4 regions of the Desulfitobacterium sp. LBE genome follow, and region 4 is predicted to be linked to each of the others. Evidence: riboswitches for the same ligand, from Rfam matches in the RefSeq annotation. Region 4 holds a riboswitch; each other region holds the start of a gene.
What was found. Region 4 has a riboswitch for cyclic di-GMP ahead of DESLBE_RS18950 (methyl-accepting chemotaxis protein). Riboswitches for the same ligand answer to the same signal wherever they lie in the genome.
Positions count from the first base shown of each region.

Region 1: another riboswitch for cyclic di-GMP. It lies ahead of DESLBE_RS11540 (HD-GYP domain-containing protein); the one in region 4 lies ahead of DESLBE_RS18950 (methyl-accepting chemotaxis protein).
Region 2: another riboswitch for cyclic di-GMP. It lies ahead of DESLBE_RS19755 (sigma-70 family RNA polymerase sigma factor); the one in region 4 lies ahead of DESLBE_RS18950 (methyl-accepting chemotaxis protein).
Region 3: another riboswitch for cyclic di-GMP. It lies ahead of DESLBE_RS25935 (Na+/H+ antiporter NhaA); the one in region 4 lies ahead of DESLBE_RS18950 (methyl-accepting chemotaxis protein).

Region 1 covers NZ_VLKD01000001.1:2,424,860-2,432,842, forward strand. The annotation lists gene DESLBE_RS11530 (MBL fold metallo-hydrolase) at 1-479, opposite strand, end outside; gene DESLBE_RS11535 (ISAs1 family transposase) at 649-1,755, shown strand; cyclic di-GMP riboswitch class I at 1,951-2,038, shown strand; gene DESLBE_RS11540 (HD-GYP domain-containing protein) at 2,142-3,203, shown strand; gene DESLBE_RS11545 (catalase) at 3,318-5,294, opposite strand; gene DESLBE_RS11550 (4Fe-4S dicluster domain-containing protein) at 5,618-5,905, opposite strand; gene DESLBE_RS11555 (FAD-dependent oxidoreductase) at 5,902-7,194, opposite strand; gene caiB (L-carnitine CoA-transferase) at 7,305-7,983, opposite strand, start outside.
Region 2 covers NZ_VLKD01000001.1:4,171,491-4,179,473, forward strand. The annotation lists gene DESLBE_RS19715 (4Fe-4S dicluster domain-containing protein) at 1-467, shown strand, start outside; gene DESLBE_RS19720 (molecular chaperone TorD family protein) at 542-1,129, shown strand; gene DESLBE_RS19725 (metalloregulator ArsR/SmtB family transcription factor) at 1,430-1,747, shown strand; gene arsB (ACR3 family arsenite efflux transporter) at 1,737-2,813, shown strand; gene arsD (arsenite efflux transporter metallochaperone ArsD) at 2,874-3,269, shown strand; gene arsA (arsenical pump-driving ATPase) at 3,271-5,007, shown strand; gene DESLBE_RS19745 (arsenate reductase ArsC) at 5,040-5,453, shown strand; partial or broken gene DESLBE_RS27350 (acetyl-CoA synthase subunit gamma) at 5,509-5,665, shown strand; cyclic di-GMP riboswitch class I at 5,734-5,824, shown strand; gene DESLBE_RS19755 (sigma-70 family RNA polymerase sigma factor) at 6,230-6,679, shown strand; gene DESLBE_RS19760 (recombinase family protein) at 7,258-7,983, shown strand, end outside.
Region 3 covers NZ_VLKD01000001.1:5,449,265-5,457,247, reverse strand. The annotation lists gene DESLBE_RS25955 (prephenate dehydrogenase/arogenate dehydrogenase family protein) at 1-423, opposite strand, end outside; gene aroF (3-deoxy-7-phosphoheptulonate synthase) at 423-1,451, opposite strand; gene aroH (chorismate mutase) at 1,532-1,897, opposite strand; gene DESLBE_RS25940 (HutP family protein) at 1,915-2,343, opposite strand; gene DESLBE_RS25935 (Na+/H+ antiporter NhaA) at 2,683-3,852, opposite strand; cyclic di-GMP riboswitch class I at 4,040-4,134, opposite strand; gene DESLBE_RS25930 (hypothetical protein) at 4,233-4,802, opposite strand; gene DESLBE_RS25925 (NAD(P)/FAD-dependent oxidoreductase) at 4,895-6,154, opposite strand; gene DESLBE_RS25920 (hypothetical protein) at 6,283-6,591, shown strand; gene DESLBE_RS25915 (zinc ribbon domain-containing protein) at 6,636-7,019, shown strand; gene DESLBE_RS25910 (DUF2085 domain-containing protein) at 7,022-7,390, shown strand; gene DESLBE_RS25905 (4Fe-4S dicluster domain-containing protein) at 7,420-7,983, opposite strand, start outside.
Region 4 covers NZ_VLKD01000001.1:4,005,164-4,013,146, forward strand. The annotation lists gene DESLBE_RS18950 (methyl-accepting chemotaxis protein) at 1-1,462, opposite strand, end outside; cyclic di-GMP riboswitch class I at 1,618-1,702, opposite strand; gene DESLBE_RS18955 (MFS transporter) at 2,000-3,190, opposite strand; gene DESLBE_RS18960 (methylated-DNA--[protein]-cysteine S-methyltransferase) at 3,418-3,957, shown strand; gene DESLBE_RS18965 (antibiotic biosynthesis monooxygenase) at 3,979-4,332, shown strand; gene DESLBE_RS18970 (sensor histidine kinase) at 4,583-6,172, shown strand; gene DESLBE_RS18975 (response regulator) at 6,218-6,913, shown strand; gene DESLBE_RS18980 (DctP family TRAP transporter solute-binding subunit) at 7,050-7,983, shown strand, end outside.

The sequences.
Region 1 (7,983 bases), 1.6 Mb from region 4:
ACTTCGAACCGATAGGGACCCACTTCTAAGCAATCCCCTTCTTGCAATGGGGTGTATGCAAAGGGTTCCTTAGGGGCTATGTCGAAAGCCTCAATCTCTTTCATGCCGATTCCCTGGTTCAAATTAAGACCCTCACTCAAATGCCCCAGCACCTGTTCAGGAGAGGTTCTGAAATTATTGAGCAGAATACCGTCTTTCTTTCCGATATAGACCTTACACCCTTGTTTCCACAGATAGTCAGCCAGCCCGGAATGGTCCACATGCATATGGGTCAGCACCAAATCTGTCCGTTTCAGGTCGATGCCTGACGCTCTGATTCCTTCCATCAGAGCATTCCTACACTCTTCCCTATTAAACCCTGTATCCAAAATCAAGGAACGGCCTTGAGAGGGGATAATATAGCTATTTAATGCCTTCAGTGGATTTTTTGGCAAGGGTATTTCATTTAAGTAAATCTGGGGGTAGACTTCCCGAATCATTCTTTTCACCTCAATATTTAAAAAATTAACTATTCCGATTATTCTAACACAACTATCCTGTGATTCATAGACATACGCTCTACTCTACCACGACAAACGCATGAAAAATATCATTAATAAAAAGCAAAAAGCATGGTAAGATCTTCCTAAGGAATAGGAGGAGATTGCCATGAAGGAACTATTCAAAAGAATAGAACAGATCAACGACCCAAGGCAGGCCCACAAAACAAAGCACAAACTCATGGACATCGTGGTTATCGTCTTATTTGGAATGCTGGGGAATGCGGATACATGGGAAGAAATACAGATTTTTGCAGTATCCCATGAGGAGCTATTACGTAACTATTTAGACATCCCTCATGGAATACCGTCCCACGACACACTACAGCGAGTGATGGGCTTAATTACTCCAGAGACCATGGGGGGAATACAAGCAGCATGGAATGACATGTTAAGCCGCGGGGAAGGAGAAAAGCTCAAGAAAATCATTAATATCGACGGAAAAACCATGCGCGGAAGTAGGGTCAATGAAACACGGGCTCTGCATGTCGTGTCTGCATGGTCCAAAGACGACGGAGTATGTTTTGGACAAAAAACAATCCAAGAAAAAGAAAATGAAATCCTAGCCATCCCGGAATTGCTCAAGACTCTAAGCCTAAAGAACAGCGTGATCACGATAGATGCCATGGGAACTCAAACCAAGATTGCAGAACAAATCGTAAACCAAAAAGCGGATTATGTCTTAGCGGTCAAAGAAAACCAGGCCAATTTATATAAGGACATCGCGCTTTACTTTGAGGAAGAAGAGTTTAAAAAAGGGTCAGGACATACAAGAACCCTAGAAAAAGCCCGGAGTCAGATGGAAAAGCGGGACTATTATCAAAGTGAAGATGTTTCATGGCTAGCGGACAAAGAACGATGGAAAGGGCTCAAGAGCATAGGAATGGTCGTCAAAACCATCGAAAAACAGGGAAAAGTCACAGAGGAAAAGCGATATTATATCAGCAGCCTGCCTGTCCAGCCAGAACTCTTTGCCAAAGCAGTGCGAGGACATTGGGCCATAGAAAGTATGCACTGGCAGTTGGACGTAACCTTTCGAGAGGATAACAACACAACCTTGGATAAAAATGCAGCATTAAATCTGAATATATTGCGGAAAATGTGTTTGCCTATCTTGAAGCTATTAGATATAGGAATGAGAGCTTCATTGAAAAGTAAGCGGTATGCCTTTTGTTCCAATCCTGCCAAATATATGGGTCAAATTCTCAGTATGTAATTTTTTAATGGGCATACATGGAGCTATGTGGATAAAGATTTTCATGCGTTTGTCGTGTCTACTCTACCCTCTTAAAAATTCTCCAACTGTTAGGGGAGAAGATGTTGTGAAGCTAAAACTTAGCCCTTATAATAGAATGGATGATAAAGCCTTAAATATTTCGATACTTAAAATAGCATAGCCTGTACTTTAGTGATTCGACAATAGCAAACCTGGCGAAAGCCAGGGACGCAAAGCTATGGGTCTTCCTGGATACACTCCTGATGATCGCCAAGCTACCGAAGCCTTAAGCTTTAAACACCTTTGTCGCCAGTTCACATGGCGACTTTAATTTTATACTGTTTTTATAATTTTTATTAAGATGATTTTGAAAGGAAGAACGTTCAATGCGTCAGTTAAGCATAAACAGGCTTAAGGAAGGGGATATTCTAGGGCGAACAATCTATGCCAATGATGGCCGTGTACTCCTGGGGAAAGGGATGGCTCTGACCAAATCCTATATAGACCGTTTAAAAACCCTTGGCATCAACATTCTCTATATTGACGATGAGGTAAGCAAGGATATCATCGTAGAGGATATTATCTCTGAAGAGCACCGGCGGGAGGCCATGGCGTCCCTGGATAATGCTGTGCAGGCTGTGAAAGTGGGAAAAGACTTTGACGGTTTTAATGTCAAAAGGAACATTGACAATATTATTCAGGATATCCTTTTCCAAAAGGATATCTTCATCGGGTTAACAGATATGAGAACTTACGATAATCAGATTTTTGCCCATTCCGTCAATGTTTGCGTTCTTTCCATCGTACTGGGTAAGGCCCTGGGCCTGGATCGGGAAAATCTTGAAGGGCTGGCCATCGGTGCCTTGTTCCATGATATTGGCACTGTGAAATTGCCCAAGAAGCTCCTAAGCAAGCGAGAACCCTTTACTCCCAAGGAAGCGGCTCTTTACCAAACTCACACCAATCACGGTTTCGATATCCTCCGGACAAAACGGGAGCTGAATTTGTTGAGTGCCCATATTGCCTTCCAGCACCATGAGCGTCTCAATGGCAACGGCTATCCTCGTAAGCTCGAGGGAGATGCCATTCACCAGTGGGCTCAGATTGTCGGCATTGCTAATTTCTATGATAATTTAGTGAATGACGGTCCAGGACATACCCGCATTCCGCCTTATGAGGCCTGCGAAATTCTTATGGGCAGTGCTGAGAAGTTTTTCCCTAAGGATCTCGTGATTACTTTTCTTAAGCATATTGCCGCGTATCCCACAGGCTGTACCGTAAAACTGAGTACCGGAGAAACAGGTATTGTCGTCGAGCAAAATAAGAGCCTGCCTATGCGCCCCATCATCAGGGTTTTAGTAGCCGATCAAACCCTCTCCCGTGTCCAAGCGAAAGAATACAATCTCGTCGAGGAACGGACCCTTTTTATCGAATCCATTCTGGAGTAATACTCCTCCGGTGTTTTAGCGTTACCGTTATCACATTGCCATGTCCTCTATCAGCATCTGTCCGAAAGAAACGACCGTTTCCCGGTGGAATACCGGGAAACGGTCTCATTTGCATTAAACCAGAGCAGGATAAAGAAAACTTGGACGGTTCCAGAATCTCTGCTTGGCCATGGCCTTGATAAATCTGCTTGCAAACTCCGGACCTGAATCCGTTACGATCCCCTCATCAGCCAATAAGCCCAGCGGTTTCAGTACAGCATCACCCTTTTGAATGATGCCGATGGGTTTGAAATGGTTGTAGATATCCGTTGTAAATTTCTGTGCTGTATACGTAAAATAGGGGGTGATATTGCCGCTTCCCACGATAAGTATCCCGTCATAGACAAGTGGGGAACCCGTTAAAAAGCTGTCATGGACTTCATAGGTTACCCCCTCGGTTCCACTGACCGTCCCCAAGGTATCGTGGACAATGACCACTCTTAATTTGGCGGCCGCCAAAGTTTCCAACACTTTGCTTACACCGGGGCCATCGAAGCCTTGAGCGAGGAAAACCGCGACGCGCAATGTATCCGGCACAAAAATCGTATTCTGCAGGCTAAGGGCCGGAGAGGACTTCGTCACCGGAGATTCCTCGACATCTGCCGGCACAGTTGTGCCTAATTCCTTGGAGACGCTCTTGGCCAATTCGGTGCTGATATGAGCAAGCACATTAACCCATTCCTGCCGGACAAAGGGTCCGCATTTGCCAAGTTCAAAGCAGTAAGCGCCGATAATCTGACGCTTTTCAACCTCACTCATACTATTCCAGAACATTTTTGCCTGAGAGTAATGATCCTTAAAGGAAGGAGCTGTTGATCTTACCTTATGTCCTTCTACGGTGTATGGATACGTGACAAACCCGCCTTGGGTGCCTGGTACCGTATACGGGCTATTATTCGCAAGCCCATTGCGATGATAAGCAACTTTTCCGCGATCAATAACCAGCCTCGAAGCGCCGTCACGCTGATTATTGGCAAATGGGCATACTGGACGATTGATCGGCAGTTGTTGATGATTGGGACCAAGCCGTGCCTGCTGGGCATCGGTATAGGAGAACAATCTCCCTTGCAGGAGCGGATCATTGGAAAAGTCAATCCCTCTCACAATATTCCCAGGGTGAAAGGCGCTTTGTTCGGTTTCAGCAAAAGCATTTTCCACATTGCGGTTAAGGATTATCTTGCCGATTCTGCGTAAAGGAATCTCTTCTTCCGGCCACAATTTCGTCGGATCTAACAGATCAAAATCATAGGCAAACTCATCTTCCTCTTTAATGACCTGAATAGCCATCTCATACTCCGGATAGTTGCCAATCTCTATATTTTCCCATAAGTCTCTGCGGTGAAAGTCAGCATCTGAACCAAGACGCTGGGCTTCATCCCAGATTAATGAATGGACGCCCAGCAAGGGCTTGATATGAAATTTAACAAAGTGGGATTTTCCATCCTTATTCACTAAACGGAAGGTATGTACCCCAAATCCCTCCATGGTTCTAAAGCTTTTGGGAAAGGCGCGATTCGAGGCAATCCATAAAGACATATGGGCAGTTTCTTTGTTGTTCGCCATAAAGTCCCAGAAGGTGTTGTGGTCTGTCTGACCTTGTGGATATTCATTGTCCGGCTCTGGTTTCACCGCATGGATTAAGTCAGGGAACTTAATCGCATCCTGAATAAAGAACACCGGCATGTTAATGGCAATCAAGTCGAAATTGCCCTCATCGGTATAAAACTTAATGGAAAAACCCCGGACATCCCGATTGGTCTCATTACAGCCTTTGGAGCCAACGACTTGTGAGAAGCGGACAAACAAGGGTGTTTTTTTATTGGGGTCCTGCAAAAAATCAGCCATCGTTAAATCTGCTAAGGATTCATAGGGCTGGAACTCTCCATGTGCCCCGTATCCTCTGGCATGGACGACACGTTCAGGAATACGTTCACGATCAAAGTGGGCTAGTTTTTCCCGGGAAAGAAAATCTTCAATAAGTGTTGGCCCGCGCTCGCCGGCCGTCAATGTGTTTTCATCATCAGAAATCGTGATTCCTTCATTCGATGTCATTTTCTTTCCTTCTGATTCGTGAATAAACGGCTCTAATTGCTCACGCTTTTTATTGGGCTTGTTATCCTTCAATCTGACTCACCTCATTTTCATATATGTAGGTTCTCGGAATTAAAATTCCGGCTTTCCTCGGTCTACGCGATTCGAAAATCATTATGCCCGCCCAGACGAGCTTATATGCAAGATCAAAGCAGATAGACACTGCCTACTACGCCAGCTTTCTACCGGCGTGTTTAGAAGTAAGAAGCTGAAGCAAAAAAGAGGCTTGAAACCCATTGTGCGGTTAAGCCTCTCTTTTATTGCCTTCTCAATTCAATAGAAATTCACCCGTATCTAAACTCCACACCTAAGGTCCCCAGAGGAAATTCCCATTTATCCAAAAGGGTTTTACCGCAAAGCACCCGGCAGGTGCCGCACTCCAGACACCCGGCGTAGTCAAATTGAATGTCGCCGCTGTCATTAATTTTATATAACCCTGCCGGACAGGCCAGAACCAATTTTTGATATTCCGCCCGATCGATATTCCCCTCTTTCATGACAATATGGGCGTTTTCTTCATCCACATGGAACTTATTGACCCCAAGCTTCTGATCGACATTGACCTGACTCATAGTGAACGCACCCCCTTCCAGCCGTCTTTGATAATGTTCAGCAATGCTATCTTGTTCACATGCTGCATGATGGTTTTTCTTAAGGGCTGGGCCGGTTCTCCCTTGACCACAAACATGTCTGTCAGCAGATCATCCGCCATTTTAGGATACTCATTGAAAATTCTCGGGGTTTCCTCCAGGAAGTGGGGGAAATCTTTATATCGTTTTAAATCCTGCATAACGAAGCTCTGCTCCAATAACCCCTGGTAGCAATGAAGGTATCCCTCGCTGAAATCCTGCGCTTCTTTGGCTTTAAGTACTGCTTTAGCCGCACATTCGGCCGATGCCACCGCAAAGTCCATCCCCCGTACCATATAGCCTAAATTGATGCAGAATCCGGCGGCATCGCCGACGACCAAAACTCCATTGCCTACAATCTTGGGGATCATGGCTAATCCGGCTTCAGGTACAAGATGACCGGAGTATTCAATCATCTTGCCATCCTTAATAAGCGGCTGGACAGCCGGATGCTGTTTAAAATCTTCCAACATCTGAGGTACGGTTTTGCTTCCTTTGATCACATCACTTAAGGTCGTGACTACTCCCAGGGAAATGCTCGATTTATTCGTATACAGGAATCCACCTCCCACACGCCCGTCAGAGGGATACCCGGCAAATAGCCAGGCCGTTCCTTCATTGCCATTGCAGTTAAAACGGTCTTCAATAACTTGGGGTGGCAATTCAATGATTTCTTTCGCTCCCACGGCCACATGGTGGGCTGCCAACTCTCCCCTAAATCCCAATTTCTGAGCCAGGAGCGAATTGACACCATCGGCGAGAATTGTGATATCGGCTTCCAGCTCATCCTCTCCTGCCACCACACCGCAGACTTTTCCTTCCCGAATAATTAGGTCATCGACCCGGATCCCCGGTATAATCTGTACACCGGCCTCCTCAGCCTTTTCAGCCAGCCACTGATCGAAGACCCCTCTCAAAACGGAATAAGAATCACTGCCCTGCACACCCAGCTTGGAAGAATAAAAATCCAAAGTAACATTGCTTTCATTGGTCATTAAGCTGATCTTTTCTCTGGTAATTCGGCGTTCGACAGGGGCTTCCCGGGCAAAATCCGGCATGATCTTCTCCAGGCTATGGCTATAGATCCGCCCGCCTGTCATATTCTTGCTCCCTGCATAATTGCCCCGTTCCACAAGGATGACTTCCAAGCCCTCCTTAGCCAGCAAATAAGCGGCTACTGTTCCGGCGATTCCGCCCCCGACGACTATTGCATCGAATTTATCCTCCGACATTGCTTACACCCCTTTGCATCTGACTTTCGTCACCGGTATCTCTCCGCAGATACTTTTCAATCCATCAGTGATGCCGCCAAGCAACATGAAAGTCTGGCATCAATAATCTCCTAGATATTATTTAAATAATCCCTTTGAGTTAAGATCTTTTTCCCGTATAACTCCTTAATCTGTTCTTCAGTTAATCCCAGTTCTGTGAGAATGTCTTCGTTATCCATGCCGATATTGGGGGCTCCCCTCCAGATCTGTGCCGGGTAGTTCTTGAATTTGGGGAAAATGTTGACTCCTTTTACAGACTCCCCATTGACTTTCTTCCATTCGGTAAACACTTCCCGGGCTACATACTGGGGGTCCTTAAGGCAATCGTTGTAATCCATAATTCTGGAACAAGGCACCCCATGGGCTAAGAAGGCTTTCTCGACCTCTTCTGCTGTATGGGACTGACAGAAAGCTTTAATCCTCTCCTCTAAAAGCTGTCCCTCAGGGGAAGAAAGGTAGAGCAGATTGGTGCCGGGCGGAATTTTTTCCGTACCGAACTCGATGCCCATAAAAGGCAGACCTCTTTTCAGCACTCCCGCACCCAAATAAAGCATATAGACTTCTTTTTCGTCCTGACAGCTATAGGTCCCATAGCCGGCAAAATAAGCACTATGACTGCCCTCTTTGACAAAAGGAATCCCCTGTTCCAGAAAATCCATGGGATAGCGGGACTGGGTGCGCATCAGGACTTCATATTGAGCCAAATCAATGCTTTCCCCCCGGCTTGTTTCCCTGCCTTTCATGACTGCC
Region 2 (7,983 bases), 170 kb from region 4:
AGGATAATCAAGGGCTGACCCTTCATAATCCTAATAAATGCATTGGCTGTAAGAGCTGTATGCAAGCCTGCCCCTATGAAGTGATTAACTACAACTCTAAGGAGCCCCATGGTCATTGGCGGGATAAAACCTCTGTCATTGCGCAGTGTACAACCAATGGTGCTGAAACAGCCGAAAAAGTCGGCGAAAAAATCCCCTACTACAACCCTGACCGGGCAGCTACCTATGACGGCATTCGCCCCAAGGGCATCGTTGAAAAATGCACCCTGTGTGATCACCGCCTGGCCAAGGGAGAAATCCCCTACTGTGCTGCTTCTTGCCCTGCTGATGCTCGAACTGTTGGTGATTTTGATGACCCCACAAGTGAAGTTAGCCAGCTAATCGGCAAGTATGGTTATAAGCAATTAAAACCAAATGCCGGCACTCAGCCCAAAGTATTTTACATCAGGAACTTCCACCATTCATAAAGATTCATGAAAAATTGCAAACGGGTCAAAATCGGCCCGTTTGCACAATGCTTAATTGAAAGGTTGGGTTAGGAATGGTTACTCACCTAGATACTGGCACTATAACCCAAGCAGCAAACTCCTATAAGCTTCTCTCCTTGCTGTATGGTTTCCCCTCTGAGGCAATGGAAGAAGTGCTATCCCTTCTTAAAGAAACTCTTAAAGAGCATAGACCTGATTTGATTCCTGTGGTATCCGAAATGGAAGACTACCTTGTTGGCATAACAGATTTTGAAGTTCTGAAAATAGAGCATGCAAAATTATTTGTTGGACCTTTTGATCTATTAGCACCACCCTATGGCTCAATTTATATAGATGGGCAGCGCAGACTCATGGGCGATTCCACTATTAAGGTATTAGAAGCCTATGGAGACGCTGGGCTTAAGTTATCTGATGAATTTAAACAACCTCCTGATCACATTATTACTGAGCTTGAGTTCGTCTATTACCTTATAGCGAAATACCTTGAGACGAAGGATAATCAATGGCTTACTATGAAAGATACTTTTATGGACAAATATCTAAAGTCTTGGATAGCTGACTTTACCAACAGAATTGAAGAAAATGCCCAAAGTCCTTTTTACAAAGGATTAGCAAATTTAACTTTAGAATTGGTCAGCTAATTAAGACATTAGATAAATATATGGGGTTAAGCAGAGTGCTGAGTAATGTTAACAGCATAGACAAAGGCCAGAAAAAACGACATAAATGTGCCGTTTAATCTGGCCTGTTTTATATCTTTTCATAAGGTAGTGATTGCATTCTGGAATGCCAGATCCGTTCAGCCGTGCAGCCTATTGTGAGTGGAAATAATTCGCGTTAAGAATATATTTGTTGGACTAATTTCTTCATATTGACGCTCTTCGATATGAGGCGTATAATAGACATATCGATAAAAATGGATATGAGGTGTCGACATGAATATGGAAAATAAATATCAAAATAACGCAAAAGTCTTTAAAGCGCTTTGCGATCCGAATCGGCTGATGATTATGGAAATGTTGCAAAGTGCTGAGAGATGTGCCTGTGAAATCCTTGAGGATTTGCAGATCGGACAATCAACCTTATCACACCACATGAAGATTCTCTGTGAATCAGGACTTGTGGATAGTCGGAGAGAAGGAAAGTGGATGTACTATTCTTTTAATAAGGAGGGGTGTGAAGCTGCAAAGAATCTGTTGGCTGAAATAACAAGTCAAAAAGAAAATAATAATGTGGGAGGTCGTAAATGTGAATGTTAAGGCTCCAGCGAAGTTATCTATTCTCGATCGCTTTCTAACTCTATGGATTTTTCTTGCCATGGGGATAGGGGTGTTAGGGGGATACCTCTTTCCAGGCCTTGCTAAGACTTTAGAGAGTATGAGTACTGGTACGATTTCATGGCCTATAGCCATCGGTCTTATTATTATGATGTATCCACCGCTGGCAAAGATAAAGTATGAGGAAATAGGCAAAGTAGCCCAAAATAAAAAGGTTCTCCTACTGTCCTTGGTTCAAAACTGGATAATCGGCCCTGCGTTGATGTTTATCTTGGCTGTCTTATTGTTACCTGATATGCCGAATTATGCCATTGGTCTTATTATTATTGGTCTAGCACGTTGTATAGCCATGGTTATTGTCTGGAATACGTTGGCCAAAGGAGATAATGAATATTGCGCTGCTCTAGTCGCCTTGAATTCTATCTTCCAGATCCTACTGTATTCGGTATATATATATTTCTTTGTCACCGTCTTACCTCAATGGTTAGGACTTTCCTGGGGTGGGCAAGTGGTTCATGTTGCCATGGGGGATGTAGCTAAGAGCGTTTTAATCTATTTAGGAATTCCTTTTGCAGCTGGTTTTTTAACCCGATTTATTTTCTTAAGAATTAAGAACAAAGAGTGGTATGAAAAGGTCTTTATTCCTAAAATATCGCCTCTTGCTTTAATAGCTTTGTTATACACCATTATTGTGATGTTTGTCTTAAAAGGACAATTTATCGTGGCACTTCCTTTTCATGTGGTTCGTATTGCCATTCCGCTGTTAATCTATTTTGCCATTATGTTCTTGATCAGTTTTTATATGTCCTATAAGCAAGGTGTCAACTATGAGCAGACAGTAACCCTTGCCTTTACCGCAGCCAGCAATAACTTTGAGCTTGCCATTGCTGTTGCAGTTGCTGTTTTTGGAATCGCATCGGATCAAGCCTTCGCAGCCGTTATTGGGCCACTCGTTGAAGTGCCTGTGATGATTGCTTTGGTTAATCTCGCTTTTTACTTTAAGAGAAAGTACTTCGATAGAAAAGGGGTTGCAAATTCTAGTATCTAAAGAAAAGAAAAATAATGTTTGGGTATTAAATAATTTTACAAATAAATAGGAGTGATTAAAATGAAGAAAATACAAATCTTTGAACCGGCGATGTGCTGTCCTACAGGCCTTTGTGGTGTCGGCGTTGACCAAGAACTCCTCAGAATTTCAACGGTCCTCAGTGCCTTGAATAAAAAAGGTATCGAGGTTGAGCGATTCAATCTTACAAGTGCCCCAATGGAATTCGTTAATAATAAAACCATTAATGACCTCCTTAATACTAAAGGAGTCGATGATCTACCGGCTATCGTACTTGACGGGGAAATTGTCTTAACAGGAAGATATCCTTCCAATGATGAATTTTGTAAAATTTTGGATTTACCCAGTGGAACTTTAAACGAAAAATCTAATCCATTTGAAGTCACTACCAAAAGTAGTTCAGGTTCCTGTGATTGTTCAGATGGGGGATGTTGTTAAAATGAAGGCATTTACTCCTGAAAAGATTAAATTGACAAAATATCTTTTCTATACGGGTAAAGGTGGTGTCGGCAAGACTTCAACAGCCTGCGCTACCGCGGTGAGCCTTGCGGATAATGGCAAAAAAGTTTTGCTTATTAGTACTGATCCTGCCTCCAATCTTCAAGATGTTTTCAAAACTGATCTTAGTAATAAGGGTGTGGCAATTAAAGAGGTACCTAATCTTGTAGTGGCTAACCTTGATCCTGTACAAGCGGCTGATGAATACCGCGAAAGCGTGATTGCACCTTATCGGGGTAAACTTCCCGAGGTCGTTATCAAAAATATGGAGGAACAGCTTTCAGGGTCTTGCACCGTTGAGATTGCAGCTTTTAACGAGTTTTCGCAATTTATAACGGATGAAACAATGCAAGAAGAGTATGATCATATCATTTTCGATACGGCACCGACAGGTCATACGCTGAGAATGCTTCAGCTTCCCTCGGCGTGGAGTCAATTCATCAGTGAAAGCACGCATGGGGCATCTTGTTTAGGGCAACTCTCTGGTTTGGAGAGTAAAAAGGAAATGTATAAAAAAGCTGTAGAAACCTTAGCAGACGGTGACTTGACAACCCTTATTCTGGTTTCGCGTCCCGAAGAAACTCCGCTAAAAGAGGCTGTGCGAGCGTCGAAGGAGCTGGCGGATTTAGGAGTAAACAATCAAGTATTGATATTAAACGGAGTCCTTGCTTCCTATGATGATGCAATTTCCGAAAGTCTTTATCTCAAGCAACAGAAGGCACTTGAAGAAATGCCAAAGGGTTTACAGAACTTACTCACCTATACGGTGCCACTCAGAGCGTATAATGTCACGGGGATAGAAAATGTCCGAGCTTTGCTCACCCAGGATAACTTGATTATTCATAAAGAAAGAATTCAGGAAGAAACCATTCCGCAGCTTAAAGATGTCATTGATGATCTGCATGACACCCATAAAAAGGTCATTTTTACGATGGGGAAGGGCGGGGTCGGTAAGACAACGATTGCAGCGGCCGTTGCCTTGGGATTATCGGAAAGAGGGAAAAAGGTGCATCTTACGACCACAGATCCTGCGGCCCACCTCCGATTTGTCATCAATGAGAAGAGCGGGATTACCTTAAGCCACATTGATGAGCAGGCAGAACTCCAAAAATATCAAGAGGAAGTCCTTTCTAAGGCAAGAGAAACAATGTCGGAGGAGGATATTGCCTATATCGAGGAAGACTTGCGTTCTCCTTGTACCCAAGAGATTGCAGTATTCAGAGCGTTTGCCCAAATTGTCGAGAAAGCCGAAGATCAAGTGGTGGTTATCGACACCGCGCCGACAGGGCACACTTTACTTTTACTGGATTCCACCCAGAGCTATCACCAAGAAATTAAACGTTCACAAGGCGATATTCCGGAATCGGTGAAAAAACTTCTTCCGAGACTTCGCAATTCAGAGGAGACGGAAGTCATCATTGTTACCCTTGCGGAAGCTACACCGGTCTACGAAGCGATGCGTCTTGAAGGAGATTTGAAACGGGCAGGGATTGCGACGAAATGGTGGGTTATTAACTCTTCTCTGTATCGTACAGGAACCACCAACCAATTATTGGCGGCAAAGGCAAGCCATGAGATCGAGTGGATCAATAAGGTCGATGAACATGCAAAGGGGAATTTTGCTGTGATCCCGTGGAGCGCCGAAGACATTAAAGGAGATAAACTGCTTGAACTCTAATTTTCACCAATGACTAAGTGAGGGAACTAATAATGAGTAAAGTAAAGGTTGCTTTTGTCTGTGTACACAATTCTTGTCGTTCACAGATGGCTGAGGCTCTGGGTAAAAGATTCGCTTCAGATGTTTTTGAGTCGTACTCAGCCGGTACCGAGACAAAGCCTGCTATTAATAAAGACGCCATTCGGATCGTAAAACAGCTTTATGATATTGATATGGAAAAGACTCAAGTTTCCAAGTTGATTCAAGATATCCCAAAGCCGGATATTGTGATTACGATGGGGTGCAATGTTAATTGTCCGTATGTACCGTGTAAGTACCGAGAAGACTGGGGTCTTGAAGATCCAACAGGAAAAAGCGATGATGAGTTTATCGAAACGGCAAAAGTCATCGAAGATAAAGTTTTGAAACTTAAAGAACGGATAATGAGCGGTGAAATTAGTGCTTAAGTATTAAAAAAGAATTATCTGGCTTGGACACTTGGATTCTAATCCCTGATACCAAGGTATTATTGTATGGTGTGCTGCTGGTAAAGGGATCGTTGGAACGACCGAAATCTTAAATCCTCTGGCCATTGCAACTCGATAAAGCGATCTCTCATCGAACGCTGATCTTACCCCAGTTGGGTGCACCGGGCGTAAGTGCTCATGAGGTAACCCGGCATTCTGGGTTGAAGGTTGTTTACGGTTCGATAGAGGCCATGGCAGAGATGTGTTTAGTAAAACTGAATAAAGTCAAGGGCAAACCTGCCTAAAGGCAGGGACGCAAAACCGTAGGATCTAAGGTGCTTAAAAGGCGCTATGATAGCCTGGTTGCCAATGTTGCAAGCCTGTCTTTTAGACAGGCTTTTGTTGTATATGCTTTACAACATTGATTAATGCTTCTCAGGTCTGCCTTTTGCTGACATTTGTACTTGGCGAAAGGGGGCCTCAGGATTCATTGCCGCGCTTACCGTTATCAATTCATCAGGAGGTCGAAATAAAGACAGAGCACTTTGTCTATACGGCCTCCCATCAATTCAATACCGCCGAAAACCAGCACTTCGCTTATTGCAAAGTGCTGGTTTTTTCTTAGCGGTTAATTTCACAATATTCAGGCAATTGGGTGCGAAAAACTTTACATGCTGCACCGCTTTCTGCAAAAGCACATCAGTTCCGAATTGCCGCTCACCTCCGCTTGTTCTTCATTTCCAGATTTAAAAGATCGCGAAATGGAGGACAAGCCGATGGCTAAATTAGAAAAAAGGGTGAACTATCGTAAACAGTATCCCGGTTTAAGCGATGAACAGATTGAGGCACTGGAAAAAAGCGACCGCAAGATGGAGTACCAACAATACGACCTGAAAGCAGAGCGGTACCGGATTGACTATGTTAAGCGGACCGTTGCATTCGTTCCCAGCCGGGAAGACTCCTATGAACGGCTGCTGGAGGAAAACCGGCAGTTTGCCGATGAGCGGGTAAGCGTAGAGAATGCTGCAGTGAAAGCGGTCATGCTTGAGAAAATGCAGACTTGCCTGGAACTCCTGGCACCGAAGGAAAAGGAGCTGATCACTGAGCTGTTTCTTAAAGGCAAGAGCGAACGGCAGCTGTCAAGGGAAACCGGTATTCCTTATATGACCATTCATGACCGGAAGATTAAGATTCTGGGCAAATTAAAAAAACTCATGGATAAGTAAAAATAGTTCCGTGCAACCCCCTCACTCAACGTGGAAATAAGTGAGGGGGTTTCTTTATGCCCTTTCTGTTCTTTGAAAACTAAAAATCCGGCAGCATAAATACATGAACTGTCCAGCCGTGCTGAGCGGCAGCGACGTTGACAGGCGCGCCAAGACTACCTGCGGATGGGTGACAGGTATCCGTCGAACCGATGGCATCGAAGGCGACGAGCGGGAATGCCCGGTCATAAAACAGCCCGTGGTGGGCTGTTTCGCAAGGAAATGGACAGGGATAATGCTACTTCCGTCCAGCCACAGCCCTGCTGCAAGCAGGATCAGGCAATGGGGGCGGCTCGCAGAGATCCTGGGAGAGGTGAGATTCCTATGGTGTTTGCTTAACCGGCAGACTGTTTATGCTGCCGCCCTGTAAGAATCATGGATTCTTTTGTGCTTCGGGAAGTAGTGTCGAATAGAGGCACGGCAACTGTTTTGGAAATGAAGAACAAACTCATCACTTTGATCTTAGATACTGCGCGGCGGGGCTTAAAAGTTCCGCCGTGTAGAATCTAAGCTAAATCTTATATATTGGTGGGATAAAAATGACGGATGATAAACAAAAGGCCTGGGCTTACCTGCGAGTTGGAGCTTCCGGGGATGCAAATTATTGCCTGAAAAAGCAAAGCGAGGTACTCTCGGACTATGCTAAATGGCAGGGATATGAGGTCGTCGGAATAGCTCAGGATATCGGCAGTGGCCCGGATTTTAAGCGCAACGGTCTGGCTATAGTGGCGGAAGCCGCTGCTGCAGGCGAGATGAAGGCTCTGTTCATTGCAAGTCTTTCCCGGCTTGGCAGGGATGAAGTTCCAACCATTGACTTTCTCCGGCGGCTGAATGAACAGGGCATTAAGATTTTTTCGGCCAAAGAGGGTGAGATCAATGCTGCTCTCTTTAAGATACTTTCCCCGCAAGTGGTTGACGCTTTGATGAATTTAGCGAATCCGCGAGTCCTGGAACATCCTTATTTAGTGGCTTATTCTGAGCGGGATGACATCTACGTTCCCCATGTCTTAAAGGTAACTCCGAAAAATATCGCAGCCTTTATTGCTCAAAGTACGACCGGAGAAGGAGGTGACGTGCTTATCACCACACCCAGTGATGTGGCCGTTATTTCAACCCATGATGGCGTTATCGAATATTGCTCGGATCGGGATTTTTTAGAAAATAAACTACTTCCTATGCTTACTTCTATGCAGCAGGGGGATATGGAGATCCCTGATGTGGAGGAAATGGCTGAGGGAGGTGTTCTTGATTCCCGGCAGGAAGCT
Region 3 (7,983 bases), 1.4 Mb from region 4:
AAATCCCTGCTGCTCTGATCCTGTCATGGGGTGGCCCCCAATAAAATAGACCGAATTCATCTGATTGGCTGCCCGGCATATGTCTATTTTTACACTTCCTACATCGGTGATGAGGCTGCCGGCAGGCACACAACCGACGACCCGGGCAAAACTTTCTGCCAGCAGGGAAATAGGCGTCGCCAGGATAACCAGATCCACATCAAGGCTCTCCGGTATCTCCTGCCAGCCCTCTTTGATCCATTCCCGAACTTTTGCTTCTTTCAGACTTTCTTCATTGCATTCTACAGCGCAGACAGACCACCCCTGCCCTGCCAGCGCACCTGCCCAGGACCCTCCAATCAGGCCGAGGCCGATGACACAAGCACGGGGCTGCCTTTGCCCTGTCCATCCTCCGGACAAAATAATTTCCCGACCTTTTTCCATCACCGGCGAGCCCCTTTCACCGGTCTGCCCAGTGCCTGAGCCAGAATCTCCAGCTCTGCCATCATCGAGGCAAAATTATCCGGAGTTAAGGACTGCTTGCCGTCGGATACGGCTTTCTCCGGTTGGGGATGCACCTCAACAATGATACCGTCCGCTCCGGCTGCTACCGCCGCTTTGGCCATGGGAGGCACCAGGTTCCAGCGACCGGTTCCGTGACTGGGATCGACAATAACCGGCAGATGGGAAAGGGATTGAAGAGCGGGGACCATGCTTAAATCCAGGGTATTCCGGGTATAGGTTTCAAAAGTACGAATCCCCCGCTCACAGAACATGACCTGGTAGTTGCCGCCATCCATAATGTACTCGGCGGCCATCATCCATTCTTCAAGAGTTGCCGAGGGTCCTCGTTTTAAGAGAATGGGTTTATTGGTTTTGGCTACTTCTTTCAGGAGGAAGAAGTTCTGCATATTGCGGGCCCCGATTTGCAGGATATCTGCGTAATGGGCTACAAGTTCCACATCCCGCACATCCACTACTTCGGTTATAACCAGCAATCCTGTCTCCTCCCTGGCCTCGGCAAGAAGCTTTAAGCCTTCCTCTTCCAAGCCCTGAAAAGCATACGGGGAAGTACGGGGTTTGAAGGCTCCCCCCCTCAAGAAGGTAGCTCCTGCTTCTTTAACAGCATGGGCAGTCTCGATAATCTGGGCCCGGCTTTCCACACTGCAGGGTCCCGCCATCACGTGAATTTCTTCGCCGCCGATCTCATAATCGCCGATCTTGATAATGGTATTCCCACTCTGAAATTCACGGCTGACAAGTTTGTACGGCGCCAGAATCGGAACCACTTTCTCTACCCAAGGCAGGGCTTCCAGATCCAGGGCTTTCAGCCGTGAGCGATCCCCTACAGCACCGATGATGATCTTCTCCACCCCTTGGGAGAGGTGAATTTTGAATCCTTCCTGGCTTAAACGCTCATTGATTTCCTGAACCTCTGCCTCACCGGCTCCACGCTTTAATACGATAATCATAATGTTCCACTCCTTAACTACCATCCTACATTTTTCCACTACTCACCGGCAAGGTGAGCAAAATCTACCATAATACAACTCTACTCAACAAGATCTCTGCGTAAATTAACGGCATCCCTTAGATAAACCGGATGAATTTCTTCCTGGGTCAAAGCAGACTCCACATGAAGCAGCACGCGGATGCACATCGGCAGTGAACCCGGAACAGGAACTTCATTCAGACAGATCATAGGGACCCGGTCCCAGCCCAGCTGGCGGGCGAAAGTCGCCGGGAATGCCGCATCAATATCCTTGGTCAGGGTGAAGATGGCACTGATAATATCCGTTGTTGCTAAAGAATTGCACTTGATCATCTCCTGCAAAAGCTCTTGTGTCCCTTCACGGATGTGTTCAGCATTATTTTCTTGAATCGTAATGGCACCCCGTATACCACGAACTCTTGTCACATTGGTTCACCTCCCTTTTAGTCCTTGATTTCTTTCGGCGCTGCCCTATGTCCCAGGCCTACCGCCACCTCATCCAAATGCAATAAACCCACGCCGAAGAAAACCGCTACCGATAAATGTTCATCTCTTCTGGCAATGCCTATTTTTCCACCGATATTCAATCCCATGGCCTTGGGCATAATCTGGCTCAAAGCTTCCCGGGTTGCACCGGCAACGGCTCCTTCATCGCCATGGGTTTCTTGAATGACCCCTTCCCGTTTCGCGGCAACAATGGCTCTTTCCACGATTTTTTTAATAGCTGTAAGATATTCGCCCCCATAATCCACCGCCACAGTGCGAATGCCGTGGCGTCCGAAACCGTCCTTCAAGTGAACTTCCTCTTCACGGCTTTCAGCCATAGCCATCCGCATCGCCGCCATAGCAATTTTCTTACTTTCAGCAACCATTCTATTCATTCCTTTCCCTAAAGGGATTCCTTGGCTTAGATTAACCCATCCTTAATAGTACTACACTATGTGCTTTAGCACATTAGGACATTTTGCCTAAAAAAGAAAACAAAAAAGACACCTACGGTGTCTAATTCACTAAATCACCGTCCTACCATCCTTCCTTTATTAAATTTAAGAGTAAAAAATAAGAGAACCACAACCGTCCTACACTATGCCCTACACCAGCTGTCGGATTAGATATTAAATTATATTATATAATGCATTGGGATCATTTTCAAGACAGGAGCCAAAAGAAAAAGCAGGCCCCGCTCCCAGAGGACCTGCTCCAGCCACACCTTAAGCCTGAGTGTCTTTGACTTTCTTGATTCCGAGCACTTTACCCAAGGCAAAAGCAATGACCGCCGCAACTGCACTGAACAGTGCTCCCATCTTTGCTGCTCCCTGCAGACCCGGATCAACAAAGGCTACACCCGAGACGAATAGGGCAACGGTAAGTCCCATAGCCGCTATCACGCCGGCCACCAGGAGCTCTTTATACCCCATGCCTTTGGGGAAGGGAAAGCCGATGACTGTAGCCAAAGAACCCATGAGGAATATGCCGATGGTTTTTCCGCCGACGAGAGCAATGAGAACCAGCCAGGTGAGAGTGTTGATTTCTGAGAATTCCACCCCGGCATTGGTTAATCCAAATAAAAGCAGGCCGAAGTCCACGAATATTTTCCACTCGTGCTCAAATGTTTTCAGAGTGGAGTGATCCTGGGGATCATCTTCGAATAAGCCGAATTCCTCCCGGGGAGGATGGGGCAGGAAGGGAACGATAAACACCAGGGCCAAAGCCGGGTGAATATGCGCCAGATAAAGGCCGGCCCAGCTCAGAATTCCCCCAAAGATGATATAAGGCCAGTAGCTCTGAACATTTTTGCGTCTGAGCAGATAAGCAACCAGCATACCCGCCACAGTGAGCAATAACCAGAGGGGTGCCACCGGGTTGGCGGGATCAGGGTAGAAGAAGGCAATAATCATCAGACCGATGCCATCATCGACAATAGCCAGAAGCAGCAAGAAAGAGACTGCAGCATGCTGAGCTCCAAACACTACCCTTGCCACCAGCCAGGCTAAAGCAATATCGGTGGCTGTAGGGATACCCCAGCCTCTGGCAAACTCAGGACTCCCGATCAGGGCATTTAAACCAAGAAAGACAAGGGCTGGGCCCAGAACTCCGCCAAGGGTGGCCATCAGAGGATTGATCGCCCTTTTAAGGGGATTTAAGCTTCCTCCGGGCAGCAGGCTTTGAGTAATTTCTATCGCTGCCATGGCAAAAAAGAACACCATAAAGATATCGTTGACAAAGAAATGAAGAGATATATGGCCGATAATTTCATTGTGGACAAAATGATGGTAGTTTTCCGGCGCTAAATTAGCCCAAACAAGTGCGATAAGGACACCTAGAATTAATGGAATCGAAAACTCCTGCAAAAAATTGATGGTCTTTTTCTGCGTACTCACTGGTCTTCCTCCTCAAGTTAAAAATAATGTGTAAAATGTTCCTTATATTTTCACGCCCCACAAAAGGCGACACTGCCGGCTGCCTTATACTGCTGCTCAACCCTTTATTCTTCCCAACAGGGCAAAAAAAGCATACAAAAAGAGAGTAGTCCAAAAAGGAACTACTCTCCCCTAAGAAGTTCTAACTACTTGTAGCCTGGCGATCCTAGCCGGTCTTGCGCGACGGCCTTAGACCCATAGCTTTAGCGTCCTTTGCTTTCACAAAGTTTGCTCCAACCATCAACGATAATATAATTTTCAGATACTTTAGTATAGCATAGATAAACTGCCTTAAGCAATAAAACCCGGCAAATTTCTGCATTTTTCTTGTTTTCCATACTTCAGCGCCCGACTCTCAAGGTTTGAATATTATGCTCGATCATTAGGGTCTGATTAAGCCGCGGCTCTGTCAGGGCGGAATCTTTCTTAATCACCTGGATGCGAACAATAGCGGACACATTGGTTCCATCCAATTGAATTACTCCTGTTTGAACAGGAATCTCCAGTTCTCCCCGTGCCAACGTTCCCAGCGTTTTGCCATTTTGGATCACGCGAACCGGAGCAGCGGGGACCGCCTTGAGGGTGATCAGGGAGGTTTGGGGAATCGTTTCCTGAATCAAGTTCGGAGTGACTGTACTTGATACCGGTGTACTGTCCAAGGAGGGGGCTTCTATGTTCTGGGCCACGGAAATATAGTAACCTACAGGGTCTTTGGCTAACCCTAAGGCCATTTGAGCTAAAACCAAGAAGACAGCAGAGAGAACCACTGCCCGAATAATGACCTTCTCAAATCTAAGCAAGCCCGTGGGCGCACTATGCCGATAGTTCCTGACACGGGGTGCGCTTCTTCCGGAACGAGGAATGAACCCACTCCGCTTTTTATACTTACTAAAAAATTGCCACCGACGCATAAACTTCACCTCATCACCAGTTTATGCAACCGTGGCGGAACTAAGACATGATTCTTATCTTAGAATGTGCAGATTCTAGGTATTATGGAGTACTAGTCATCGACTAAGGCGTATTCCCCCGCCCCCCGGCCGGCCCGGTACCCCATGGCAAAGGCTGCCTGCAGGTTATATCCTCCCGTCACTCCGTCCACATCCACTACTTCTCCGGCCCAATAAAGTCCCTTAATCCTTTTGGAAGCCATGGTCTTGGGATCGATTTCTTTGACATCCACTCCGCCAGCGGTCACGATAGCTGCCGCTAAAGGCAGCGTCTCTTTGATAGTTAAAGGAAGTTCCTGCAACACATGGACCAGGTGTTTTCTTTCTTCTTTATTGATGCTATTGACCGCTTTCTCCGGGGGAATTTGGGACCATTGGATCACCAGGGGTATTAAGCTTTTGGGAAGCAGCTCATCCAGTGAGTTCTTGAATTGCTTATTCAAGTATTTCTTGAAATCTCTCTGCACTCTCTGATCCAATTGCTCCGCAGTTAAGGCCGGCTTAAGGTTAAGGGTCAAGCGAACCTTCTCCCCGCCGGCCAACGCTTCGCCTGCCCAACGGCTTAAGGTGAGAATGATGGGTCCTGAGACGCCGAAGTGAGTAAAAAGCATCTCCCCAAACTCCGTTTGCTGCTTTTTCCCGCCATACCACAACGTGGCTTCCACATTCCTTAAGGAAAGCCCTTGAACCTGCTTTACCCAATCTTCATAAGTTCTCAAGGGAACAAGAGATGGCCGTGGGGGAATCACCTTATGCCCCAGCTTTTGAGCCATCTTGTAGCCATCTCCGGCGGAGCCTGTGGCGGGGTAAGACCCCCCTCCCGTACAGACGATCACCGACTTGCCTTCAAGGACTTTCCCATTGCTTAAACGCACACCCCGGACCTTCTCTTCACCCAGGAGTATCTCTTCCACCGTCTGTCCGGTGGCCAGTTCCACCCCTGCATCCATAATATACTTGAGCAAGGCCTCAACGATTTGCTCGGCATCATCCGAGACAGGAAACACCCGCCCTCCCCGCTCAGTTTTGGTCTCAACACCATACTGAGCAAAGAAATCGCAAAGCCTTACATTATCAAATTCTCTTAAGATGCCATGGAGAAAACGTCCGTTGCCTGGATAATTCCGAATAAAATCCCCCACATTTTCTGCATTGGTCAGATTGCAGCGTCCTTTGCCGGAAATGGCAATTTTACGCCCGGGACGTTCTTTCTTTTCCAGGAGCAGCACGTCGGCCCCCTTCAGGGCGGCTTGGCCTGCAGCCATAAGTCCGGCTGCTCCTGCTCCGATCACAATAACGCGTTCTTTCTTCATTCTTAATCCTTTCTTGAATCCAATCCCTTGAAAATCGACTGTATACATCATGGATTTGTTTAAAGTTTTTGTGCTTGCCACATTCTTATGCTATATTAAGTTTAAATTCAATTATAGGAGGAATCACTATGGAATTGGATCAAAAAACGACTTTATTAATACAGATATCTGCTGCTGCAGCTACGAATGCCCTGGCCAGCCTTCGCTCAGCCGTTACGGATGCCAAAGCCTTGGGAGTGCCTAATGAAACGCTGCGCCAAGCCATTGAGCTGGCTCTGGAAATTCAGCAGCAGCCACTTTCCCATACCCAGCATTTAATGAATCAACTGCTAAGAGAACCTATTAAAAAAGGGACCTCCAAACAAGACGGCTCTTCACCTGCCCCACATGTTCACGGGCCGGGTTGCAGCTGCGGTCATCATCACCATCATAATTAGCTCCGGCTGTTTTTACACTCACTGAGAGAGAGGGGAGAGAAGGAATGTTCTGTCGCGAATGTGGTATGGAAATTGGCAAAAAAGTTAAGGTCTGCCCAAACTGTGGAGTCAAGCCGCTCCATGGAACCAAACATTGCCAAGCCTGTGGTGCGAATACTAAATCAAAGCATGAACTTTGCAAGAATTGCGGAGCGCAGCTTATTACGAAAGGGGCTGCTTTGAAAGAGGAGAATGCTCCCAAAACAGCCAAGGCCGCTTCATTCTGTATGCCGGTTGTCGGTATCATCCTTTTTTTTGTTTGGCATACCAAGGAGCCTGAAAAAGCCAAATCCATTTGTAATTGGACCATAGGCGGAGTTGCCTTTGGCATGATTCTTTATGTGTTCGGTATTGTCTGGGGAGGATTTAGTGCGGCAACAGGTTATTGAGCATGAACATAAACATTGGCAAAGCCCTGCATTATTTGTTTCTATGCCACCGTCTGCCTGAACGATCCTTCTTTTTCAGGGGACGCCAATTTCCAGTCTGTGCAAGATGTACCGGAATAGCCTTCGGCTATATCCTTGGCGCACTCCTTGCTTTGAAGTATCACCCTGTACCACTGGGAACGATCATTCTCTTGCTTATTCCCTTAGGAATCGATGGGAGTGTTCAATATTTGGGGTTAGGGGAGAGCACGAATAAACGCAGACTATTGACCGGCATTGGGGCAGGAATCGCTACTGTTTTTTTACTGGCTAAAATTATTCTGATGGGTATTAATCATGGCAGGCTCTTGTATGATTATATCATGTTTTAAATACAACAAAGCAAAGACCCTATACGGGGCTAAGCATTAAAGATGCTGTCACCGGAAGAGGAAGCACAAGCGACACACATGGGGGGTTCAGAATTATCGAAGACTAGTTTGCCACAGCGGGTGCAATGCTTAGGACTGCCCTTATGAAGAAGAATCTTGCCTGTGTAGTGACGATGGGACAGCTGCTTTGGCACAAATTCCAGGGCCTTCGGGTTGCAGATAGTGACACAGCGCTGACAACGGACACATTTATACGGTTCATAGATCAGGGTTAACTCATCCCCGTTTTCCCTTTTGGTAAGGGCTGCCTGGGGACAGATGGCCGCACATACTCCGCAGCTGGTGCAAATATTTCCCACTTGCAAAGCAGGTATGGGCATCTTATCCTGGGGATAAGCTTGCATCCGCTTTACTAATAATTGGCGTGTGCGGGGGATTGGGTAGGCTTCATCCGCAGTCAACCCCGGCAAGATGGTTTCAAGCTTCTCCCAGCCTTTCTTCCTCCACCCTCTTTTTTCCGCCGGCTCCTTTTGGGGCAGAGCAGCTCTGCTTGGGGAACCGGTTCCAGGTGTTGCCGCCTCCCCCGGTTGATC
Region 4 (7,983 bases):
TTAAGGCCAGTAGATTGGTTTGTTCAGCGATACTGTTAATAGCCCCGATCATGTTGCGAATCTCATCGGCCATTGTCGCCAGTTGAAGTATCGATTGACCAACAGTATTCGAATACTTGTTGTTTTCTTCTATTTTTTGACTTTGACGTTCAAGAGCCTTTTGACCTTCTTTAGCAAGCTCTAATGATTCTTTGGCCTTGTCTGCACCAACCTCTGTTTTTTGCGTAGCTTCGCCGACGATATGATTAACCGTAGCAATCGCATCTGTTGAACCTTGAATCATTAAAGCCTGATTGCTGTTGCCCTGAGCCATTTCGTTTATCGTTGTAACGACTTGGGTTAAACTCTCCGTGGTTTCCTCAGTTGTCGACGATAATTGCACAGAATGAGATACTAAAGCCGAGGCAACCTCTTGAATGTTGACGACAAGTCCCCTTAAGTTGTGAGTCATTGTTTTAAGACTATGATAAAGTCGGCCGATTTCATCTTTTGACTTGATTTCAACTTCAAAGTCTGTCAAATCTCCCCTCGCAATTGTTTCGACAACAGAGGATAACTCGACGAGGGGCTTCGTAAATCGTTTGGCAAAGATAAAGCCGAATAAGCCGACAATAACGCTCACAGTAAAAAGCAAGCCGATTGAGATATACAGGAGTTTATTAGCGGAAGCCATCGCCACCGAAACGGGGGTTTCCACAACGATTAACCAGCCCGCCTGCTCGTGCAAAGCATGGCTGACAATAACCTCTTCACCTTGAATATTTGCCGCTTGCATGGTCATGTCCTGCCCAGTAAAACCTGTTTCCACAAATTCTAAAGAGCTGAAATCTTCCTGGTTTTGAACATATTCCATATGGGGATGGGCCAATACCGTCCCTTGTCTGGAAAGCACATAGACGTTTGAACCGTCCTCTGAAAGATCTGTGACAAAATCACTGAGCTGGGCGAGTTGTATGTTCGCTTGAAGAACTCCGACAATGTTATTATTCATATCACGAACAGGTGTAGAGATAACGACGATCAATGCACCGGTAGCCTTCGCAACGATAATATCGGATACATACTCTTCAGTCCCGTTCATGGCTTGGTTAAAAAAATCCCGCTCAATGATGTTGGTTAAAGCATCATCATTACTTTTAACGACTTGTTGTCCTTCAGTATTGTCAAGAGCAATAATAAGTTCGGGATTGACTTTAACGGCATCCAGCAGAATATTTTTCGCATTAGGTAAATCGAAATTGCGGATGGCCGGCTGATTAGCGACCATATGTAGGGTATTGAAATTTTTATCTAGCATCCCGTTTATTTCAGCTTCAGCAATTGCTATTTTATCCTCGCTTAGCTGATAGGTACTCTGTTGGGAGTCTGAGATAAAAGAGGGTATGGATACGGCAGAAAAGATTAACAGTGGAATTAAACTAGTAGCTAAGAACATCAAAAATAATCGTGTCTTGAGTTTCAAACGAATTCCTCCCTATAATATCTTATTATTTTATTTGAATAGCTTACTTTTCCATAGAGTTTCTGACTATACTAAACCTGCTCACCAAGAATAAAAGTTGGCTGAAAAAAACAATAAAAAAAGCCGCATTCATTTAGCGACAGCAAAAAGAAGACTTCGGTAGCTTGGCGGCCATCAGCTTGATCAGGAAGGCCCATAGCTTTGCGTCCTTAGCTTTCACTAAGTTTGCCTTTGTCGCAATATAATTAAAGATATCCAGCCATATTGGTATGTTGTATGAGGTATTACCTCAATCATTCTACTACAAATTACTACAATTTGAAAGGTAATTTATAAATAAATCTATATCCGCAAATAGTAATAACATTTTTAGGGTTTATCATCCTCATGAGCGTCGAACAGGCTCCGCTGCCAGGTGCATATAGGATTTTTGTATGAAACGAGAAGGTCTTTTGATGAATAATAAAAGCCTTGAGATACGATCGTCTGACGTAACTCAAGGCTTATTACTTATCTGCTCCTGAACATAGCTGTGTGCTACTCCGCCTTAGCGGCAGGATCAAGCTCAATCTTAATTCGGCGTGAAAGTATGAAATTGAGGAAGGCGATAACGGCTGCGCCCATAAAGACGGCCTGATATCCAAAAGCCGCCCACAAAAGCCCGCCGAAAATGGGAATAACCATAGAGGCGATATGCTGGAGACTGACCCCCGTCGATAGGGTTGGAGTCACATCATCAAGATCGACGGCAATCTTCCGTAAATATGTCGACCGCGCCATTTCCACCGCTGCCATGGAATTATCGATGACATAGCAGGCGGCGATAATCACCGCAGCGATGCCGACAGGGAAAATGTCGGCTGAGAACGCATAGCCAAGACAGATGGCGAACAACAAAGCGGCCTCCACCGTCAGAACGAATCGCTCCCCCCGGACGTCGATCAGGCGGCCAATCATTTTACGTGTGCCGATACTCACAAAGGCGACAATCATACCCAGGATAGCAAACATCTGAGGTTGCACATTAAACACCTTGATCAGGACCCATGGGGCAAACGTCAGAAAAATCTGCGCCCGCGCTCCGCTGACACCGGCCAGGACATAATAGAGGGTGTAGCGTTTGCGAAAAACAAATTTGACTTTCCTGGCTTTCGGTTCGCCCTTCTTCATCAGCCCCACCGCCAAAGCAGCGAACACATAGAAAACAGCACCGATAATAAAGGCGATCTGATAGGTCATATTCAGGAAATGAAAGCTCAGGAAGACAAAAACGTAGGCGATAATACTGCCGAACAGACCAAAGGCACTGATCGTTCCAAGCCTGGCGCCGAAAGACCCCAGCTTGGACAGGGACATGCCGATGGAGGGCGTGACAGGCATGACCATATGTGTGCCGAGGCTGTACATCATCATCCAAATGATCATAACCGCGAAGGTGGGGGACAAGAGGCCCAGCCCCAGCATCCCCAATCCTGCCGCGGCCATGCCGAGCATGGCAATCCGCACATCCCCGGCAAAACTTAAAACCGCCAGAACCAGCATGATAAAGAAACCCGGCGCTTCCCGGGGCACCTCGAGGAAACCTCTGACACTCTCGGAAAGCATGAATATATCGTTTAAATAGTTGTTAAATATGGATGTATTAATACCTGCACCGATCCCGGCGAACAATCCTGCCAGCAAAAACAGCTTAAAGTCCCGGTCACCATCACTATGTTTTTCTTCCATATAAGCCGAACCTTTCAAATCCTCTGACCCATTTTTCAAGCGCTTTAGCAAATAAACCGCAAAAGCATTATAGCATGGGAAAATAATGCTTTCAATGTGCTGGTAATATGGGAATGGTTTAAAAGAGAAAAATATAATCTCCCAAAACTGCGAGATTTTCCCGGACCAGTTATGCTACAATCAACCTTTAGAACAGGTGATAAAACAGATAAAGAAGGAGGGTCAAAATGTATTATTCAACAACCTATCTATCACCCATATGCACAATTACCCTTGCCTGTGACGGCGACAATCTTATCGGCTTATGGATGGAGGGTCAGAGATTTCATGGCGGTACCCTACCCGAAAGCATGATCGAAAAGGACGATATACCGATCTTTGACGCTGCCAAAGCATGGCTGGACAGATATTTTGCAGGTGAGAGGCCTGCCACATCCGAATTGCCTCTGGCCCCCATGGGCGGCGAATTTCGTCAAGGGGTATGGGATATTTTATGCCAAATACCCTATGGCCAGGTAATCACCTATGGCGACATTGCCAAACAGATGGCTGAGAAAATGAACAAAAAGTGTATGTCCAGCCAAGCAATAGGCGGAGCCGTAGGTCATAACCCCATATCTATTATCATCCCCTGCCATCGGGTAGTAGGTGCCAAGGGTAACTTGACAGGTTTTGGCGGAGGAATCAGCAGGAAAATTCAGCTGCTTGAACACGAAGGGGTGGATATGTCCCGGATGTTTGTGCCTAAAAAAGGCAACGCACTCTAAATAGTAAGGAGCAAGCCCGCAATGATCTTGATTTTATTTGAAGTTACAATAAAAAAGCAATATAGGGATGATTATCTTGCCTTAGCCGCCAATCTTAAAAACGAACTTGTAAAAAGTGAAGGATTTATACGCGCAGAGCGTTTTTCCAGTCTTGTCAAGGAAGGAAAGCTGCTCAGCTTATCTGTTTGGGAAAACGAAGAATCAGTGAATAAATGGCGTAATCAAACAGAGCACCGCATGAGTCAACGCCAAGGATATAATGCCATGTTTGCAGGCTATACCATTACGGTTGCGTCCCAGCTGCGCAGTTACAGCAATATAGAGCGGTCGGCAGCACCGGAAGATTCCAACAGTTTCTTTGGTCATCCAAATTGAAACTTGAGTAAAAATATGATGAATGGAAAGTGAGGCAAGGGCATAAAACGCCCTTGTTATATTTGGAATATTCAGATAGTTAATTGACACTAACGCTATTCAGCATTATGATGATAATGTCATGGCTTTACTAATGCTAATCTGAATATCGCCAACTAAAATTCAAGCAATACTGGGAAAGGAGGAAAAGCTGACTTGAACCGAAAGGGTGGAATCACATGGATTCATCAGCCGGAGGGGGAGTAAGCGGTTGAAAATACCCCACTTAAAATTAGGCACTAAAATCGCCATGCTCTCCTTTCTGCTGGTTCTTTTATCCGTTTTTCTGGCAGGCGTGATCATCGTCAACCGAATTTCCGATAAGATGGAGCAGGAAATCGGCTATAGAGCCATGGCCATTGCCCGAACGGTTGCCCAGTTAAGTGAGGTGCAGGAGAATCTCAGCGGGTTTGAGGGCTCGAAAATGATTCAACCCCTTGCCGAACGGATTCGCCTGGCCACAGGAGTTGAATATATCGTCATTTTTGATATGGAAAAAATAAGATATTCCCATCCTTACTTAGATCGCATTGGCACCGTCTTTAACGATGGCGATGAGGAACTCTCTTTACAAAGAAAGGAATATCTCTCCCAGGCCGTGGGGGTTGTCGGGCCGTCAATTCGTGCTTTTGTCCCTGTCCTGGCTGATGAGGGAACCCGTCAGGTAGGAGTCGTTGCCGTCGGCATTCTTGTCCCTACCATCCGGGAGATTGTCGGTGCCATCAGGGTTGAACTCTATTCCTCGATTTTAATCGGCTTAGCCCTGGGAGGGCTGGGGTCCTTTTATTTAGCCAGCAACATCAAGAAGAATATGTTCTCCCTTGAGCCCAGCCAGATTGCACGGATGCTGGAAGAAAGAGTGGCAATTTTCCAGGCTATGGACGATGGAGTCGTCGCCCTTGATATGGAGAACCGCATTACAGTCATCAATGAAAAAGCCTGCCGGATTGCCGGAACTTCTGAAAAGGCGGTGGGGTGCCCTTTACAAGAGTTTCCCGCGTTCACTGCCTTAAGCGATTTTTTAGAGACCCATGATCCTGCAGAGAGCACAGAGCTTATCCTCAATAATACCTGGGTTCTCGTGGACTTTTTACCGATCAGGGTCAAGGAGCAGGTGGTTGGGCGGGTCGTCACCCTCAAAGAGAAGACAGAAGTGCGGAAAATGGCGGAGGAGTTGACCGGTGTAAAAACCTTTATTGAAGCCTTGAGAGTGCAGAATCATGAATCCTTGAATACCTTGCATACCATCGCCGGGTTGATCCAGTTAGACAAAGCCGATCAAGCCATGGAGTATATCTATAGAGTGACTGAGGAGCAGCAGGAGGTTACAAAATTCCTAAGCAGTAAGATCATGTACCCTAATGTAGCCGGGTTGCTATTAGGAAAATATAATCGGGGCAAAGAGCTGAAAGTCGATGTTCTATTTGATCCGGATTCCCGCTTAAGTGAGCTGCCGGAGGGCTTTGACAGCAATACCCTGACGATTATTCTGGGAAATCTGCTGGAGAATGCCATGGAAGCGGTGGTGGGCAGTAAAATAAGTGAGGTCCACTGTCGGATTAAGCATGAACACCATCAACTCATCTTGAGTGTGGAGGATACCGGGCCGGGGATTTCCTTGGCCAATCAAGCCCAAATGTATCAGTGGGGATTTTCAACCAAAGGGAATGGCAATAGGGGAATTGGCTTATCACTGGTTAAGCAGACTGTGGATCTGCTGGGTGGAACTATAGAGATGGAGACGGGGAAATGGGGTACGCGTTTCGGGGTTCGGATTCCCTTGTCCGGGATTCGCTCCTGAGTGCGCCGAAGTCTTTAGGGGAGGCTCAATAGGAGGCGATCATTAATGAAGCTGATTGACTTGATCCTAGTTGAAGACGATCCGATGGTCATGGAAGTAAATGAAGGGTTTATTAAGAGAATTGGCGGATTCCGGATTTGCGGTAAAGCCAGAACCGGCAAAAAAGCCATCGAAATCATTCAGGATGTGCGGCCGTGCTTAGTGATTCTCGATATCTATCTGCCGGACCTTAACGGCATCCAGATTCTCAAAGAGATTCGCCAGCTGGGCATTCCTACCGATATCATCCTGATTACGGCGGCTCAGGACGTAGCAACGGTCCAGGCCGGGCTGCGCTTTGGCGTAGTGGATTACATCATCAAACCTTTCAAGTATGAGCGAATCCATACTGCGCTCAGCAATTACTACTCCTACGCAGAGCAGCTGCAAAACCGCTGGGAAATCAATCAGGAGGATTTGGATCGCTTGATCAAAATTCATCCTCATCAAGATACCCTTGTCGCCAGAAGCAGGGAAGAACTGCCCAAAGGATTGCGTGAAATCACCCTGCAACAAGTTTATAACTTCCTGAAAGAAACCCCCGTCGGCTTATCGGCAGAGGAAGTGGCGGAAGGGGTTGGGCTGGCGCGGGTTACAGCCCGCAGGTATCTGGAATATCTTGAAAAAATAAACTGTGTCTTATTGGAAACTCAATATGGGACAGTGGGCAGGCCCATCAACAAATATCGAATTGTACTTTAGGGTGCAATTTTTTTAATTCTTCAGACCAAAAGACCATATCGAAAGGACCATATATCGAAAAGACCAACAGGTTGAGAGTCGTAAAAAATCATAAATTTACACTTGAAAATACAATAAATCAACTGAGGTATAAGGCATGAGTAGAAATAACCGGCTCTTTATGCTAATCATGATCCTTCTCTTATTATCCGGATGCGGGACCCGGGTCATTGACGGTCAGCAGGTGGACAAAAAAGATAAAATTATCATCAAATTCTCTCACGTCGTTGAAGAAAATACTCCCAAAGGGTTAGCCGCCATACGTTTTGCCAACCTGGTCAGGGAACGGTCCAAAGGCATCATCGAAGTTCAGGCCTTTCCCAATTCTCAATTATTCAAAGATGGTGAAGAATTTGAGGCCTTAAGCAGGGGAGATGTGCAGATGATCGCTCCTACCACCTCAAAAGTTGCCCAATTATTTCCCCAATGGCAAATCTGGGATCTTCCCTACCTGTTTGATGATCTGGACAGCGTCCATCAAATCATGGATGGACCCTTGGGCAAAACCCTGCTGGATCAACTGCATCAGAAGAACATGAAAGGTCTGGCCATGTGGGATAACGGCTTCAAACACTTGACCAATAACGATCACCCTATTACTAAACCCGGTGATTTAAAAGGATTAACCTTCCGGATCATGTCCCAGGGCATCCTGGAAGAACAATTTCACTCCTTTGGCGCCGCTACCCTCTACCTGCCCTTCAATGATGTCTATCAGTCTTTGGAGGAAGGACGGGCTCAAGGACAGGAAAACACCATCTCCAATATTTACACCAAGAACTTTGACCAGGTACAGAGTTATTTAACCCTCAGCCAGCACGGATTTATGGGATATGCGGTCATGGTCAATGAAGATTTCTGGAATCAACTGCCGGCCCAGGCCCGTGAACTCCTGGAGGAGACCATGGCGGAAGTGACGCAGTGGGAACGGGATATCGCCCAAAAGCTGAATGAGGAACAATTAAGGGAACTGCAAAAGCGCAATCAGATCAAGATCTACACCCTGAACAATGAAGAGAGAAACATCTGGC